2 regions of the Streptomyces sp. NPDC003393 genome follow, and region 1 is predicted to be linked to the other one. Evidence: riboswitches for the same ligand, from Rfam matches in the RefSeq annotation. Region 1 holds a riboswitch; the other holds the start of a gene.
The links. A riboswitch is a leader RNA that binds a small molecule or an ion and turns the genes downstream of it on or off. The one in region 1 is predicted to bind cyclic di-AMP.

Region 2: linked by a shared signal. The riboswitch ahead of ACWDUZ_RS13335 (transglycosylase SLT domain-containing protein) and the one ahead of ACWDUZ_RS06285 (transglycosylase family protein) in region 1 are both predicted to bind cyclic di-AMP.

The regions. Positions count from the first base shown of each region.
Region 1 is NZ_JBSFRB010000004.1:199,809-206,920, forward strand. Features, by position in the region: gene ACWDUZ_RS06275 (cytochrome P450 family protein) at 1-1,299, shown strand, start outside; gene ACWDUZ_RS06280 (transglycosylase family protein) at 1,459-2,580, shown strand; cyclic di-AMP (ydaO/yuaA leader) riboswitch at 2,763-2,928, shown strand; gene ACWDUZ_RS06285 (transglycosylase family protein) at 2,933-3,625, shown strand; gene eno (phosphopyruvate hydratase) at 3,922-5,208, shown strand; gene ACWDUZ_RS06295 (FtsB family cell division protein) at 5,330-5,815, shown strand; gene ACWDUZ_RS06300 (DUF501 domain-containing protein) at 5,842-6,390, shown strand; gene ACWDUZ_RS06305 (Ppx/GppA phosphatase family protein) at 6,387-7,112, shown strand, end outside.
Region 2 is NZ_JBSFRB010000010.1:105,277-112,388, forward strand. Features, by position in the region: gene fahA (fumarylacetoacetase) at 1-1,165, opposite strand, end outside; gene ACWDUZ_RS13320 (carboxylate--amine ligase) at 1,411-2,649, shown strand; gene ACWDUZ_RS13325 (FAD-dependent oxidoreductase) at 2,877-4,079, shown strand; gene ACWDUZ_RS13330 (HAD family hydrolase) at 4,195-5,070, shown strand; gene ACWDUZ_RS13335 (transglycosylase SLT domain-containing protein) at 5,057-5,545, opposite strand; cyclic di-AMP (ydaO/yuaA leader) riboswitch at 5,549-5,725, opposite strand; gene ACWDUZ_RS13340 (polyprenyl synthetase family protein) at 6,318-7,112, shown strand, end outside.

The DNA of each region.
Region 1 (7,112 bases):
CCCGAACTCTTCACCTGGGAGTTCGCGAGCAACCCCTACCCCGCCTACGCCTGGCTCCGCGAGCACGCCCCCGTGCACCGCACCCGCCTGCCCAGCGGAGTCGAGGCCTGGCTGGTCACCCGTTACGCCGACGCCCGGCAGGCCCTGGCCGACCAGCGTCTGAGCAAGAACCCCGCGCACCACGACGAGCCGGCGCACGCCAAGGACAGGACCGGCATCCCCGGCGAGCGCAAGGCCGAGCTGATGACGCATCTGCTCAACATCGACCCGCCGGACCACACCCGGCTGCGCCGCCTGGTCAGCAAGGCGTTCACGCCCCGCCGGGTCGCCGAGTTCGCGCCGCGCGTGCAGGAGCTGACCGACCGGCTCATCGACGGGTTCGCGGACCGCGGCACCGCCGACCTCATCCACGAGTTCGCCTTCCCGCTGCCCATCTACGCCATCTGCGACATGCTCGGCGTCCCGCGCGAGGACCAGGACGACTTCCGCGACTGGGCGGGCATGATGCTGCATTTTCCCGGGGGCAAGCCCTCGGACCCCCAGGGGCACGGAAAGAGCCCGCGGGGTGGCGTCGCGCGGTCGGTGAAGAAGATGCGCGGCTACCTCGCCGAGCTGATCCACCGCAAGCGGCAGGCGCTGCCCGCGGAGCCGGCCCCCGGCGAGGACCTGATCTCCGGCCTCATCCGCGCCTCCGACCACGGTGAGCACCTCACCGAGAAGGAGGCCGCCGCCATGGCCTTCATCCTCCTCTTCGCGGGTTTCGAGACGACCGTCAACCTGATCGGCAACGGCGCCTACGCCCTGCTCACCCATCCCGAGCAGCGACACCGCCTCCAGGACTCCCTGGCCCGCGGCGAACGCGGCCTGCTGGAGACCGGCGTCGAGGAACTGCTCCGCTACGACGGCCCGGTGGAGATGGCCACCTGGCGGTTCGCCACCCGGCCGCTCACCATCGGCGGACAGGACATCGCGGCGGGCGACCCGGTGCTCGTCGTGCTCGCCGCCGCCGACCGCGACCCGGAGCGGTTCGCCGACCCGGACACCTTGGACCTCGGCCGGCGCGACAACCAGCACCTGGGGTACGGGCACGGCATCCACTACTGCCTCGGCGCCCCGCTGGCGCGCCTGGAGGGCCAGACCGCCCTCGCCACGCTCCTCACCCGGCTTCCCGACCTCCGACTCGACGCCGAACCGGACGACTTGCGCCGGCGTGGCGGACTCATCATGCGGGGACTGCGGACGCTGCCCGTGCGCTTCACCCCGGCAGAGCGTGGCCTCCCACCGGCAGAACGGCGTTGACGGAAGCAAAGGTGACACACGTTCAACTGTGTGATCTTCACGTGATCTGCGCGGCATGAACTTGTGACGGAGGATCCTCAGCCGATACGTTCACGCATCAGCGTGGCGTACGAGCATCACCCGTCACGTCGGTATCTGTTGTCGCCGAAAGGTCCTTGCATGCTCTCCGGGAACGGCCGTCACCGTCGCCCCCGTCAGGCTCCGGCCCTCTTCGTCACCGCCGGAGTGACCGGCTCCGCCATCGCCATCCCGCTCCTCGGCGCCACCGGCGCGCACGCGGCCGACGGCACTACGTGGGACAAGGTGGCCCAGTGCGAGACGGGCGGCTCCTGGAGCGCCGACAACGGCAACGGCTACTACGGCGGTCTGCAGCTGACCCAGGACGACTGGGAGGAGTACGGCGGCCTCGACTTCGCCCCGAGCGCCGACCAGGCCAGCCGGTCCCAGCAGATAGCCGTGGCCGAGAAGATCCTCGCCGACCGGGGCCCCGGCGCCTGGCCCACCTGCGGCCTGCTCTCCGGGCTCACCAAGGACACCGGTGCCGCGAAGGTCGACACGGGTCTTGGCTACGACTCGTCCTCGAGGTCCGGTTCCTCCCGCTCCTCCGGTGCGTCCCACTCGTCGCATGCGTCGGGATCGTCGGAGTCGAGTGATGCATCCGGCACGTCCGGATCGTCCGATGTGAGTGACCCCGGGCTCGATGACTCGTCGCGGAACAACGGCAACTCCGGTTCGTCCTCGTCCGATTCGGACGCCGGCCTCGGTGCCGGATCCTCCTCTTCGGGCGATTCGTCCTCCGCATCCCCCGTGAATCCGTCCGACGCGCCCTCGCGGTCCGGCGAGCAGGGCGGCGCCCCCGAGTCCGGTGCGACTCCCGGGTCCGGCACGGAGGGTGTCGCGACGCCCGAAGCGTCGCCTTCGACCGCACCCGACCGGGACGACTCGGACAACTACCGGCAGAGTGTCGGATCTTCGGCTCTCGTCGACACCGGGGCCCTGGGCACCGGCCGGCACCGCGGCGGCAGCGCCGCCGAGGACCTGACGGAGAGCGCGGCCGGCGGCCGGCACGCCTCCCGGGGCGACGGCGGCGCGCACACCGCCTCCGCCGACTCCTACACCGTCCGCGCCGGCGACTCGCTCGCCTCCATCGCCGACTCCCTTGACGTCCACGGCGGGTGGCACGCCCTCTACGACGCCAACGAGGCGGCCATCGGCTCCGACCCGAACCGCATCGTCGCCGGTCAGAGCCTGGATGTCCCGGTCGAAAGCGCCCAGAACTAGCAGGAGTTCACGTCACACTTCGTACTGAATGTCCCATTCGGTGAAAGTGTGGGATGAGTCTCAGAAGCCGTGATCGTCTTTGAAATCCCGTCGATCTCGTGTCTACGGTCATGACCGCTCGCCACCGCGAGCCCCGGCTGCCGCCACGCCGAATCCTGCCGGCGGCCGCACGGGAACAGTCGTCGCGTCGAGCGCCGTAGGCAGGAGCGGGGGACCCAAGGTAAGTGCCGCAGCGGGCAGTTCGCCCGAGCGGCTTGGGGTGTAGCCGTGCCTCTTCGAGGGCACGGCCGGGCAACTCAACCGGCCCGAACCCGACAGCTCACCTCGCAGGCGTCGGTGAGGGGATCCATCCATGCTGTTTTCCGGCAAGGGCAAGCACCGTCGTTCCTCCAAGGCCACCCGCGCCATCGCACTCGCCGGTGTCGCCTCCGCCGCCGTCGCCGGCCCGCTGATGGCGGCCGGCAACGCTTCCGCCGCCACCGCCTCCGAGTGGGACGCGGTCGCCCGGTGCGAGTCCGGCGGCAACTGGTCCATCAACACCGGCAACGGCTTCTACGGCGGCCTGCAGTTCACGAACTCCACCTGGGCCGCGTTCGGCGGCACCGCCTACGCCCCGCGCGCCGACCTGGCCTCCAAGGCGCAGCAGATAGCCGTCGCCGAGAAGGTGCTGGCGGGTCAGGGCAAGGGCGCCTGGCCGGTGTGCGGCAAGGGCCTGTCGAGCACCCCCTACAGCGGTGCCACCGCCCCCGCCGGCAGCGCCGCCAAGAGCACCGCGCCCAAGAGCACCACCACCCGCTCCACCGAGCAGCAGGCGGCCGACCGCTCCGCCACGCGTCCGGCCCCGAAGAAGACCGTCACCACCCCGGCCGGCAAGAAGGTCGAGAAGGGTGACGGCGAGTACAAGGTGGTCTCCGGTGACACGCTCAGCTCCATCGCCGCCGAGCACCACGTCAAGGGCGGCTGGGAGAAGCTGTTCCAGCTGAACAAGGACATCGTCGAGGACGCGGACCTCATCTTCCCCGGCCAGCAGCTGCACCTGAAGTAGGCGGCGCGGGCCGCGGGTCCGCTCCCCTCCCGCGGGCTCCCCGTCCCGTGGGTCCCGTCCCCCCAGTCCCCCCGCCCCGGCGCGTGTTCCCCCGTACGCGCCGGGGCGGGGCCCTTTTCGCCGGCGGTTTCCCTCGACTTTCCGCAACTGCTCCCTCCTTTTGTTCCGGTGTGGAACAATGTGGCCGTCACCCTGTCCACGGGACGGTCGGTCGGACGGCCGGGGCCCGGGGACGGTTAGGCTCTAGTCGCAAGGCTCACAAGCCCCGCACTTTCAGCGTCACATCCACGAAGGAGATGCTCGTGCCGTCCATCGACGTCGTCGTAGCCCGGGAAATCCTGGACTCCCGAGGCAACCCCACGGTCGAGGTCGAGGTCGGCCTCGACGACGGCAGCACGGGTCGTGCCGCCGTTCCGTCCGGCGCCTCGACGGGTGCCTTCGAGGCCATCGAGCTGCGCGACGGGGACCCCAACCGCTACCAGGGCAAGGGCGTCGAGAAGGCCGTCCTCGCCGTCATCGAGCAGATCGGCCCGGAGCTCGTCGGCTACGACGCCACCGAGCAGCGTCTGATCGACCAGGCCATGTTCGACCTGGACGCCACCGACAACAAGGGCTCCCTCGGGGCCAACGCCATCCTCGGTGTCTCCCTCGCCGTCGCCCACGCCGCCTCCGAGGCGTCCGACCTCCCGCTCTTCCGCTACCTGGGCGGCCCGAACGCGCACCTGCTGCCGGTGCCGATGATGAACATCCTGAACGGCGGCTCGCACGCCGACTCCAACGTGGACATCCAGGAGTTCATGATCGCTCCGATCGGCGCGGAGTCCTTCTCCGAGGCGCTGCGCTGGGGCACCGAGGTCTACCACACGCTGAAGAAGGTCCTGAAGACCAAGGGCCTGTCCACCGGCCTCGGCGACGAGGGCGGCTTCGCCCCGAACCTCGGCTCCAACCGCGAGGCCCTCGACCTCATCCTCGAGGCGATCAAGGAGGCCGGGTACGCGCCCGGCGAGCAGATCGCCCTCGCGCTCGACGTCGCCGCCTCCGAGTTCTACAAGGACGGCAAGTACCTCTTCGAGGGCAAGGAGCGCTCCGCCGCCGAGATGACGGAGTACTACGAGGAGCTCGTCGCGGCCTACCCGCTCGTCTCCATCGAGGACCCGCTGTTCGAGGACGACTGGGCCGGGTGGAAGGTCATCACCGACAAGCTCGGCGACAAGGTCCAGCTGGTCGGCGACGACCTGTTCGTCACCAACCCCGAGCGTCTGGCCCGCGGCATCGAGGAGGGCACCGCCAACGCCCTGCTGGTGAAGGTGAACCAGATCGGCTCGCTGACCGAGACCCTGGACGCCGTCGAGCTGGCCCAGCGCAACGGCTTCAAGTGCATGATGTCCCACCGCTCCGGCGAGACCGAGGACGTCACCATCGCCGACCTGGCCGTCGCCACCAACTGCGGCCAGATCAAGACCGGCGCCCCGGCCCGCTCCGAGCGCGTCGCCAAGTACAACCAGCTGCTGCGCATCGAGGAGATCCTCGACGACGCCGCCGTGTACGCCGGCCGCAGCGCCTTCCCGCGCTTCAGGGCCTAGGCCGAGGTCTCCCGGGGCCGACCCGACCCGGGGTGAGGCTCAGCCAGTCGCCCGTACGTCTCCGTGCCCGGTCCCGTACCGTGTCCGGGGACGTACGCACGTGTGCAGGGGAGGCGGGACCATGGCCGTGAAGGACCGGAATGACCGGGACCGGTTCTCCACCACGACCAGGCTCAGGCTGCTCGGCGAGCAGACCGCGGCCCGCGTCTACCGCTCCCAGACCCGGCGTCAGGCCCGACGCTCCCGGCTCACCGGGCGGGCCGCGCTGCTGGCGCTCGTGGTCTGTTCGCTGGTGGTCGCCCTGGCCTACCCGATGCGGCAGTACGTCTCCCAGCGTGCCGACATCACCGACCTGAAGCGACAGAAACGGCAGGCCCAGGAGCGGGTCGAGCAGCTGCGCGACCTGAAGGCGCGCTGGCAGGACGACGCCTACGCCGAGCAGCAGATCCGGCACCGGCTGCACTATGTGCTGCCCGGGGAGACCGGGTACATCGTGGTCGACCCGGGAGCGGCCAGGCAGTCCCGCACCGAGCGGGAGACGGCTCGCCGCCCCTGGTACACCAACGTCTGGTACCAGGTCGACAGGTCCGACGCCGGCCACCAGTGAACCGACAGAGAGATTTCCCCACAGGCATGGAAACACCCCCGCCGCCCACCCCGCGCACCGAACCCACCGACGCGGACGTCGAGGCCTTCAAGCAGCAGCTCGGGCGGCCGCCGCGCGGGCTGCGCGCGATCGCCCACCGCTGTCCGTGCGGACAGCCGGACGTCGTGGAGACGGCCCCCCGGCTGCCCGACGGCACACCCTTCCCCACGCTGTACTACCTGACCTGCCCGCGGGCCGCGTCGGCGATCGGCACGCTGGAGGCCGACGGTGTGATGAAGGAGATGACCGAGCGGCTGGCGAGCGACCCGGAGCTGGCGGCGGCGTACCGGGCCGCGCACGAGGACTACATCCGGCGCCGGGACGAGATCGAGGAGCTGACGGGCTTTCCGAGTGCGGGCGGCATGCCCGACCGGGTCAAGTGCCTGCACGTCCTGGTCGCCCACTCGCTGGCGGCCGGGCCGGGTGTGAACCCCCTGGGCGACGAGGCGATCGCCATGCTGCCGGAGTGGTGGCGCAAGGGTCCGTGCGTGACGGTGCCGGGCGAGCCCGCCGCGAGTGAGGAGGACGCCAAGTGAGCCGGGTCGCCGCCATCGACTGCGGTACGAACTCCATCCGTCTGCTCGTCGCGGACGCGAACCCCGAGACGGGTGAACTCGTCGACCTGGAGCGGCGCATGACGATCGTGCGGCTCGGCCAGGGCGTCGACCGCACCGGCCGGCTAGCGCCGGAGGCGCTGGAGCGCACCTTCGCCGCCTGCCGCGAGTACGCCCAGGTCATCAAGGAGTACGACGCGGAACGGCTGCGTTTCGTGGCCACCTCCGCGTCCAGGGACGCCGAGAACCGGGACGAGTTCGTGCGCGGGGTGGTGGACATTCTCGGTGTCGAACCCGAGGTGATCACCGGCGACCAGGAGGCCGAGTTCTCGTTCACGGGTGCGACGAAGGAACTGACGGGTCGTGACCATCTGGAACGCCCGTTCCTGGTGGTGGACATCGGCGGCGGCTCCACGGAGTTCGTCGTGGGCGAGGACCATGTGCGGGCCGCGCGCTCGGTGGACGTGGGCTGCGTCCGTATGACCGAGCGCCACCTGGTGCGGGACGGCGTGGTGAGCGACCCGCCCACCGAGGCGCAGATCGCGGCGATAAGGGCCGACATCGACGCGGCGCTGGACCTCGTCGAGGAGACGGTCCCGCTGCGCGAGGCACGCACCCTGGTGGGGCTGGCGGGGTCCGTGACGACCGTGTCGGCGATCGCGCAGGAGCTGCCCGAGTACGACTCGGCCCGCATCCACCACTCC
Region 2 (7,112 bases), on a different contig from region 1:
CTCCGCCCGCGCCAGGGGCCCAGGCGGACAGGGTCACCACGTCCCCGTCCTCCAGGAACGTCCGTTTGCCGTCGGGGAGTTCCAGCGGCTCACGGCCGTTCCAGGTCAGCTCCAGCAGCGAGCCGCGCTGCGTGGGCTCGGTTCCGCTCACGGTGCCCGAGCCGTACAGGTCGCCGGTGCGCAGAGAGGCACCGTTGACCGTCATGTGGGCGAGTTGCTGGGCGGCCGTCCAGTACATGGTGGAGAAGGGCGGCTCGGACACCACGTGGCCGTTGATGGCGACGGAGATCCGCAGGTCGTAGCCGCCGGGCTCGTCCCCGGAGTCGTCGAGGTAGGGCAGCAGCGGGTGGGTGCGCTCCGGCGGGGTCACCCGCGCCTCCTCCAGCGCGTCCAGCGGCGTGATCCACGCCGACACCGAGGTGGCGAACGACTTGCCGAGGAACGGGCCGAGCGGCACGTACTCCCAGGCCTGGATGTCGCGCGCGGACCAGTCGTTGAGCAGGCACAGCCCGAAGACGTGCTCCCGGAAGTCCTCCAGCGCCACCGGCCGGCCCAGCCGCGACGGCACGCCGACCACGAAACCGACCTCCGCCTCGATGTCCAACCGGACGGAGGGCCCGAAGACCGGGGCCGGGTCGCCGGGGGCCTTCCGCTGACCGGAGGGGCGTACGACGTCCGCGCCCGAGACGACCACCGTGCCCGAGCGGCCGTGGTAGCCGATCGGCAGGTGCTTCCAGTTGGGGGTCAGCGAGTCCTCCGCGTCCGGGCGGAAGATCCGCCCCACGTTCCGCGCGTGGTTCTCGGAGGAGTAGAAGTCGACGTAGTCGGCGACCTCGAAGGGCAGATGCAGGGTCACCGAGGACAGCGGATGCAGGAACGCCGCGATCGTCTCCCGGTGCGACGGCACCGTCACCCACGCCGTCAGCGCGCGCCGCACGTCCGACCAGGCGGTGCGGCCGGCCGCGAGCAGCGGGTTCAGAGTGGGCCGCGCGAGCAGGGCGGCGTACGGCGAGCCGAGCGCCATGGCCGCCGCGCCCGCGTCGAGGACGTGGTCGCCGAGCCGGACGCCGACGGTTCGCTCCTGCGATCCGGCACGGGAGAAGACGCCGTAGGGAAGGTTGTGCGGACCGAAGGGGTCGCCCTCGGGGACCTCGAAGGGGGGCATCGGGTACTGCCTCTCTTTCGTGTGCCGTGCGTTCCAGGTGGTTCGGGCCACACGTTCATGTGGTCGCGCCACACGTTACGGGGGGGTTGGCTGTCTTGGGCAGTGCCTAAAGAGTTTGCAATGTCCGGATTGGTCTTGTCGGAGCGGGTAATTCCGGCTTAGCGTCCTTTGGGGGACGCGGACGGGGTGGGTCCGCTCCGTAGGGGGGACACGTGGGGGGACCCGTGGCCAGGAATGCCGTCAGCGTGCCTTTCGGCGCCGAGCGTGATGTGCCGGGCCTGATCGTGAAGTTCGGCGACTATCCGCTGCACCACGGCGGGGTGGGGGCGATCCGCAGTCTGGGCCGGCTGGGCGTGCCCATGTACGCGATCACCGAGGACGCGTACACGCCGGCGGCTTCCTCCCGTTATCTCACACGGGCGTTCGTGTGGCCGACAAGGGGCACCGAGGGGGCGGACCACCTGGTGGAGGGCCTGCTGCGGATCGGGAGCCGGATCGGGCGGCCCGCCGTCCTGGTCCCCACCGACGAGGAGGCGGCCGTCCTGATCGCGGAGCACCAGGACGAGCTCAAGGGCCACTTCCTCTTCCCGCGCGTCGCCCCGGGGCTGCCGCGCCGCCTGGCCAGCAAGCAGGGCCTGCACGAACTGTGCGTCGAGCACGGCATCCCGAGCCCCGCGGCCGCCTTCCCGCAGTCGTACGACGACATCGCCGCGTTCGCCGAGACGGCCCGCTTCCCGGTGGTGGCCAAGAACCGCGAGGCGTTCGTGCGCCGCAGCCGGCCGGCCGTGAACGGCACCACGCGGATCGCCACCCGGGAGGGACTGCTCGCGCTCGCCCGCGACTGGGGCGGGCGGCCGGGGGTGGTTCTCCAGGAGTACCTGCCCCGGGAGGAGGCCGAGGACTGGATCGTGCACGCCTACTTCGACCAGGACTCCACGCCGCTCGCGATGTTCACCGGCGTGAAGGTCCGCTCCTGGCCGCCGCACGCGGGGATGACGGCCAACGCCTACGTGGTCGACAACCCGGAACTCGCCGACCTCGCCGCGCGTTTCGTCAAACAGATCGGCTTCACCGGAATCATCGACCTCGACCTGCGCTTCGACCGGCGCGACGGACAGTACAAGCTGCTCGACTTCAACCCGCGCGTGGGCGCCCAGTTCCGGCTCTTCGAGAACGAGCCGGGGGTGGACGTCGTACGCGCCATGCACCTGGACCTGACCGGGCGACCCGTTCCCGAGGGCGAACAGCGGGCCGGCCGCCGCTACCTCGTGGAGAACATCGACCTGCCCGCCCTGATCGCCTACCGGCGCAGCGGATACACCACACCGCACGCTCCGGCGAAGGCGAGCGGGACCGAGCTGGCCTGGCTGGCGGGTGACGACCCGCTGCCGTTCTTCACGATGCTCGCCCGCTTCGTACGGCCCGGCGCGAAGCACCTGTACCAGCTGTGGCGTACCAACCGCCGCGGCGGCGCGGCCGGTTAGACACCGGTCACGGGCAACCGCCCGCACTCCCGTGCCCCGTCCGCCGCGACCGGCACGCACGTGCGCCCTCACACTCCCGCAGCCCCCGCAACCCCGCATCCACCCGTCGAACCGGTGGCACCGCCGGCCGTGTCCGGCGGCCGTCTCGGCGGTCGTCCCCGCGGTCGGCCACGGCCACCGCGACGGCCCGTGAAGTGACGCATCAGCACGTCCTGGGGAGGGACTTCGTGAACCATCCGGCAGCAGTCATCGGTGCCGGGCCGTACGGCCTGTCCACCGCCGCCCATCTGCGCGCACGCGGCATCCCGGTCCGCGTCTTCGGCGAGCCCATGGTCGCCTGGCGGGACCACATGCCCGCCGGAATGCTCCTCAAGTCGACCCCGGCCGCCTCCGGCATCGACTGCCCGCAACACGGCCACACCCTGGCCGACTACTGCGACGCGGCCGGCATCGAACGGCTGGTCACGGACGAGGACATCGTCCCGGTGGAGACCTTCGTCGCCTACGGCGAGTGGTTCCAGCGCAGGCTGGTGCCCGAACTGGAGCGGACCCGGGTCGTGTCGGTCGACCGGCGGCCGGGTGACGGCTTCGAGCTGAAGCTGGACTCCGGGGAGCAGTTCACCGCCCGTGCGGTCGTGGTGGCGACCGGCCTGTCGGGCCTCGCCCATCTGCCGGCGGAACTGGCCGCCGCGGCACCGGACGGCCCCACGCCCACCGCGGCGGTCTCCCACAGCTGCCAGCATCACGACCTGACCCGGTTCGCCGGCAAGGAGCTGATCGTCGTCGGTGCCGGCCAGTCGGCGTTGGAGACTGCCGCGCTCGCGTCGGAGGCCGGCGCACGGGTGCGGGTGGTGGCGCGCGGCCGTGGCAAGGTCGCCTTCGGCGCCCCGCCCTGGGACCAGCCCAGGCTGCGCCCCGAGTCCCCCTTCGGCCGCGCCTGGTCGCTGTGGGCGCTCAGCCACTACCCCCACCCCTACCGCCGCCTCCCCGCCCGGCTCCGCCACCATCTGGCCCGGCGGGTGCTCGGCCCGCTCGGCGCCTGGTGGCTGCGCGACCGCTTCGAGGGAACGGTGCCGGTCGTCGAGGTGGCCCGGATCCTCCGCGCCGAGGCCCGCGACGACCACGCGGCGCTGACCGTGCGCACCCTGGGCAGCAGCACCCGGGAACTGACCGCCGACCACATCGTGGCGGCGACCGGTTACCGCGTCGACCTGGCCGCGCTGGGCTTCCTCGGCCACGAGCTGCGCACGGAAGTCGCGGTGAGCCGGGGTGCCCCGAAGCTCGGGGCGGGCTACGTCTCCTCGGTCCCGGGCCTGTACTTCACGGGCCTGCCGGCGGCGGCGTCGTACGGCCCGGTGATGCGCTTCGTGTGCGGCACGGAGTTCGCCTCGCCACGGCTGGCCCGTCATCTGGCGACGGCCCACGGCTGAGCATTCGCGGACGGCGGAGGCGAGTTGGAGGGGGGTGACCCGGTGCAGCGAGGGCCGAACGGGGTCGTCCGGTTCCGGTGGGGCCGGGGGTGCGGCGGATCCGTATTCTCTGATCATGCCCGCTCCCCTTGCACCTGCCCTCATCGCCACCGACCTGGACGGAACGCTGCTGCGCGGCGACGACTCCGTGTCCGAACGGACCGTGGCCGCGCTCGCGCGGGCCGAGGCGGCCGGTGCCCGGCACCTCGTCGTGACCGGCCGGCCGGCGCCGAGGGTCCGGGCGCTGCTGAAGGCGCTGGGCTCCACGGGCCTCGCGGTGTGCGGGCAGGGGGCGCAGCTCTACGACGCCGGGACCGACCGTCTGCTGTGGTCGGTCACGCTGGACACGGAGACGGCGGAGACCGCGCTCGGCAAGATCGAGGCCGAGGTGGGAGAGGTGTACGCCGCCGTCGACCAGGACGGGGCGGACGGGCTCACGCTCATCGAGCCGGGATACCGGATGCCGCATCCGACCCTGCCGGCGTGGCGGGTCGAGCGGCGCGAGGAGCTGTGGCAGGCGCCGATCAGCAAGGTGCTGCTGCGCCATCCAGTGCTGTCCGACGACGAGTTGGCCGAGGTGGCCCGTGGCGCGGTCGGCTCGCTCGCCACGGTCACCATGTCGGGGCCCGGGACCGTCGAACTCCAGCCCTGCGGCATCACCAAGGCGACCGGACTGGCGCTGGCCGCCGAGCGTCTGGGGCTCGGCCGGCACAGCGCCCTGGCCTTCGGTGACATGCCGAACGACATCCCCATGTTCCAGTGGGCCGCCCGGGGCGTGGCCATGGCCAACGCCCATCCCGAGCTGAAGGCGGTGGCCGACGAGGTCACCTCGTCGAACGAGGACGACGGCATCGCCGTCGTCCTCGAGCGGTTGTTCCCCCAGGGCCTGTCCGACGATTCCGATCGGACAGGCCCTGGCGAACGGGTGGGGCGACCGATCAGTACGCGCTGAAGACGTTGTCGATCGAGCCGTACCGGTCGGCCGCGTAGTTGCAGGCGGCCGTGATGTTCGCGACCGGGTCGTAGATGTCGAACGAGGTGCCGTCCACGTGGTACGCGTTGAAGGTCGGCTGGATGACCTGCAGCAGGCCCTTGGAGGGAATGCCCTTGGCGGCGTTGGAGTCCCACAGGTTGATGGCCCGCGGGTTGCCGGACGACTCGCGCATCACATTGCGGTAGATGCCGTGGTAGCTGCCCGGAATGCCCTTTTTGTGCATGATTGCGAGGGACTCGCGGATCCAGCCGTCGAGGTTGTTCGAATGGGCCACCGTGCTCACGGCCGCGGTGGTGCTCTTGGCCGGAGTGGCGGCGGAGGCGCTGGTCGCGCCGATGAGCGGCAGAGCGAGGACGGCCGCACCCGCGCCGCCGGCGACGAGGGTGCGAACGAGACGGGTGGTGCGGGTGCGGCGCTGGACCTGAGCGGACATGCGGATTCCTCTCCTACGCCTGCGAGGTGAGCTGTCGGGTTCGGGCGGGGAGGTGCCCGGCCGCGTCCCGTGGGACGTGGCTTCACCCCGAGCCGTTCCGGCGCGACGTACAACGCTCCGGCCCGGCGACTTACCTGGGTCCCCCGCTCCTGCCATGAGTGGTTCAGTCGATGGGCATCGGGCGGCGGCAGGATTCGGCGTCCGCTCGATGGACCGGGAACGTATGCGACAGCACATGTCCGGAACAAGTGCTCGGTTTGCGGATCGTCCTAGTTGACCTTGATCTGTGGCATATGGGGTGCTTGATCCTTTGCTATCGCCAAGGGTCAACTGGCATGCGGGGGAAGGGAAGGCGAGAAGACGGGCCGCACGGAGGGTCGAGGGCCCGGCGTGACCCAACTCACGGAATTATGGAGAGAGGAGCAATTACGGCCAAACGGGATTGAGATGACAATAGGGTTAAATCGGGCCATGGAGTGTTCGGGCATGATGGTCGTCACTTCGCGTGACGTCATGGCCTGTGCGTACGTGTACACCTGTGCGCATGTGTGCGAGTGAAGGCGGCCCGGGGTAGGGAGAGATGAGTCGCTAAATATATGCTCATGTGTGGTGATAAGCGGTCATATCGGGCGTGATCCGATAGTGCCTGGCCTGTAGCGGTGGGCGCCATCGGTGATCGAAACGTGACCGGATACGCTGACTTGAGTGATGGCAGCGACCTATCGACAAACCGTGTAAGCGCCAGCAGACACCAGCAGACAGGAGACCCCTCGTGACCGTCGTCGGGCCGTTCGGGCTGAGCGTGCGGGACCAGGCTCTCGAAGCCGATGTCCAGGCCGGATTGGCGGCTGTCGAGGAAGGGCTGATCGAGGCCACCAAGAGCGAGGTCCCCTTCATCACGGAGGCCGCGCAGCACCTGGTCAAGGCGGGCGGGAAGCGTTTCCGACCGCTGCTCGTGATGCTGGCGGCGCAGTTCGGTGACCCGTACGCGCCGGGGGTCGTGCCCGCGGCCGTGGTGGTGGAACTGACCCACCTGGCCACGCTCTACCACGACGACGTGATGGACGAGGCCGCCGTGCGGCGCGGGGTGGCCAGCGCGAACACCCGCTGGGGCAACTCCGTCGCCGTCCTCACCGGTGACTTCCTGTTCGCCCGGGCCTCCCAGATCCTCGCCGACCTCGGGCCCGAGGCGGTCCGCGTGCAGGCACTGGCGTTCGAGCGGCTGGTCACCGGGCAGATCCTGGAGACGGCGGGGCCGCAGGACGGACGGGATCCGGTCGACCACTACCTGGACGTGCTGGGCGGCAAGACGGGGTCGCTGGTGGCCGTCTCGTGCCGGTTCGGCGCGATGATGTCCGGCGCCGACGAGACCGTCGTGGACGTGCTGACGCAGTACGGCGAGCGGCTGGGTGTCGCGTTCCAGCTGGCCGACGACGTGCTGGACATCGCCTCCGACTCGCACGAGTCGGGCAAGACCCCGGGGACGGACCTGCGGGAGGGCATTCCGACCCTGCCGGTGCTGAGGCTGCGCGAGCGCGCACAGCGGCTGGGCCTGTCCGAGGACCTC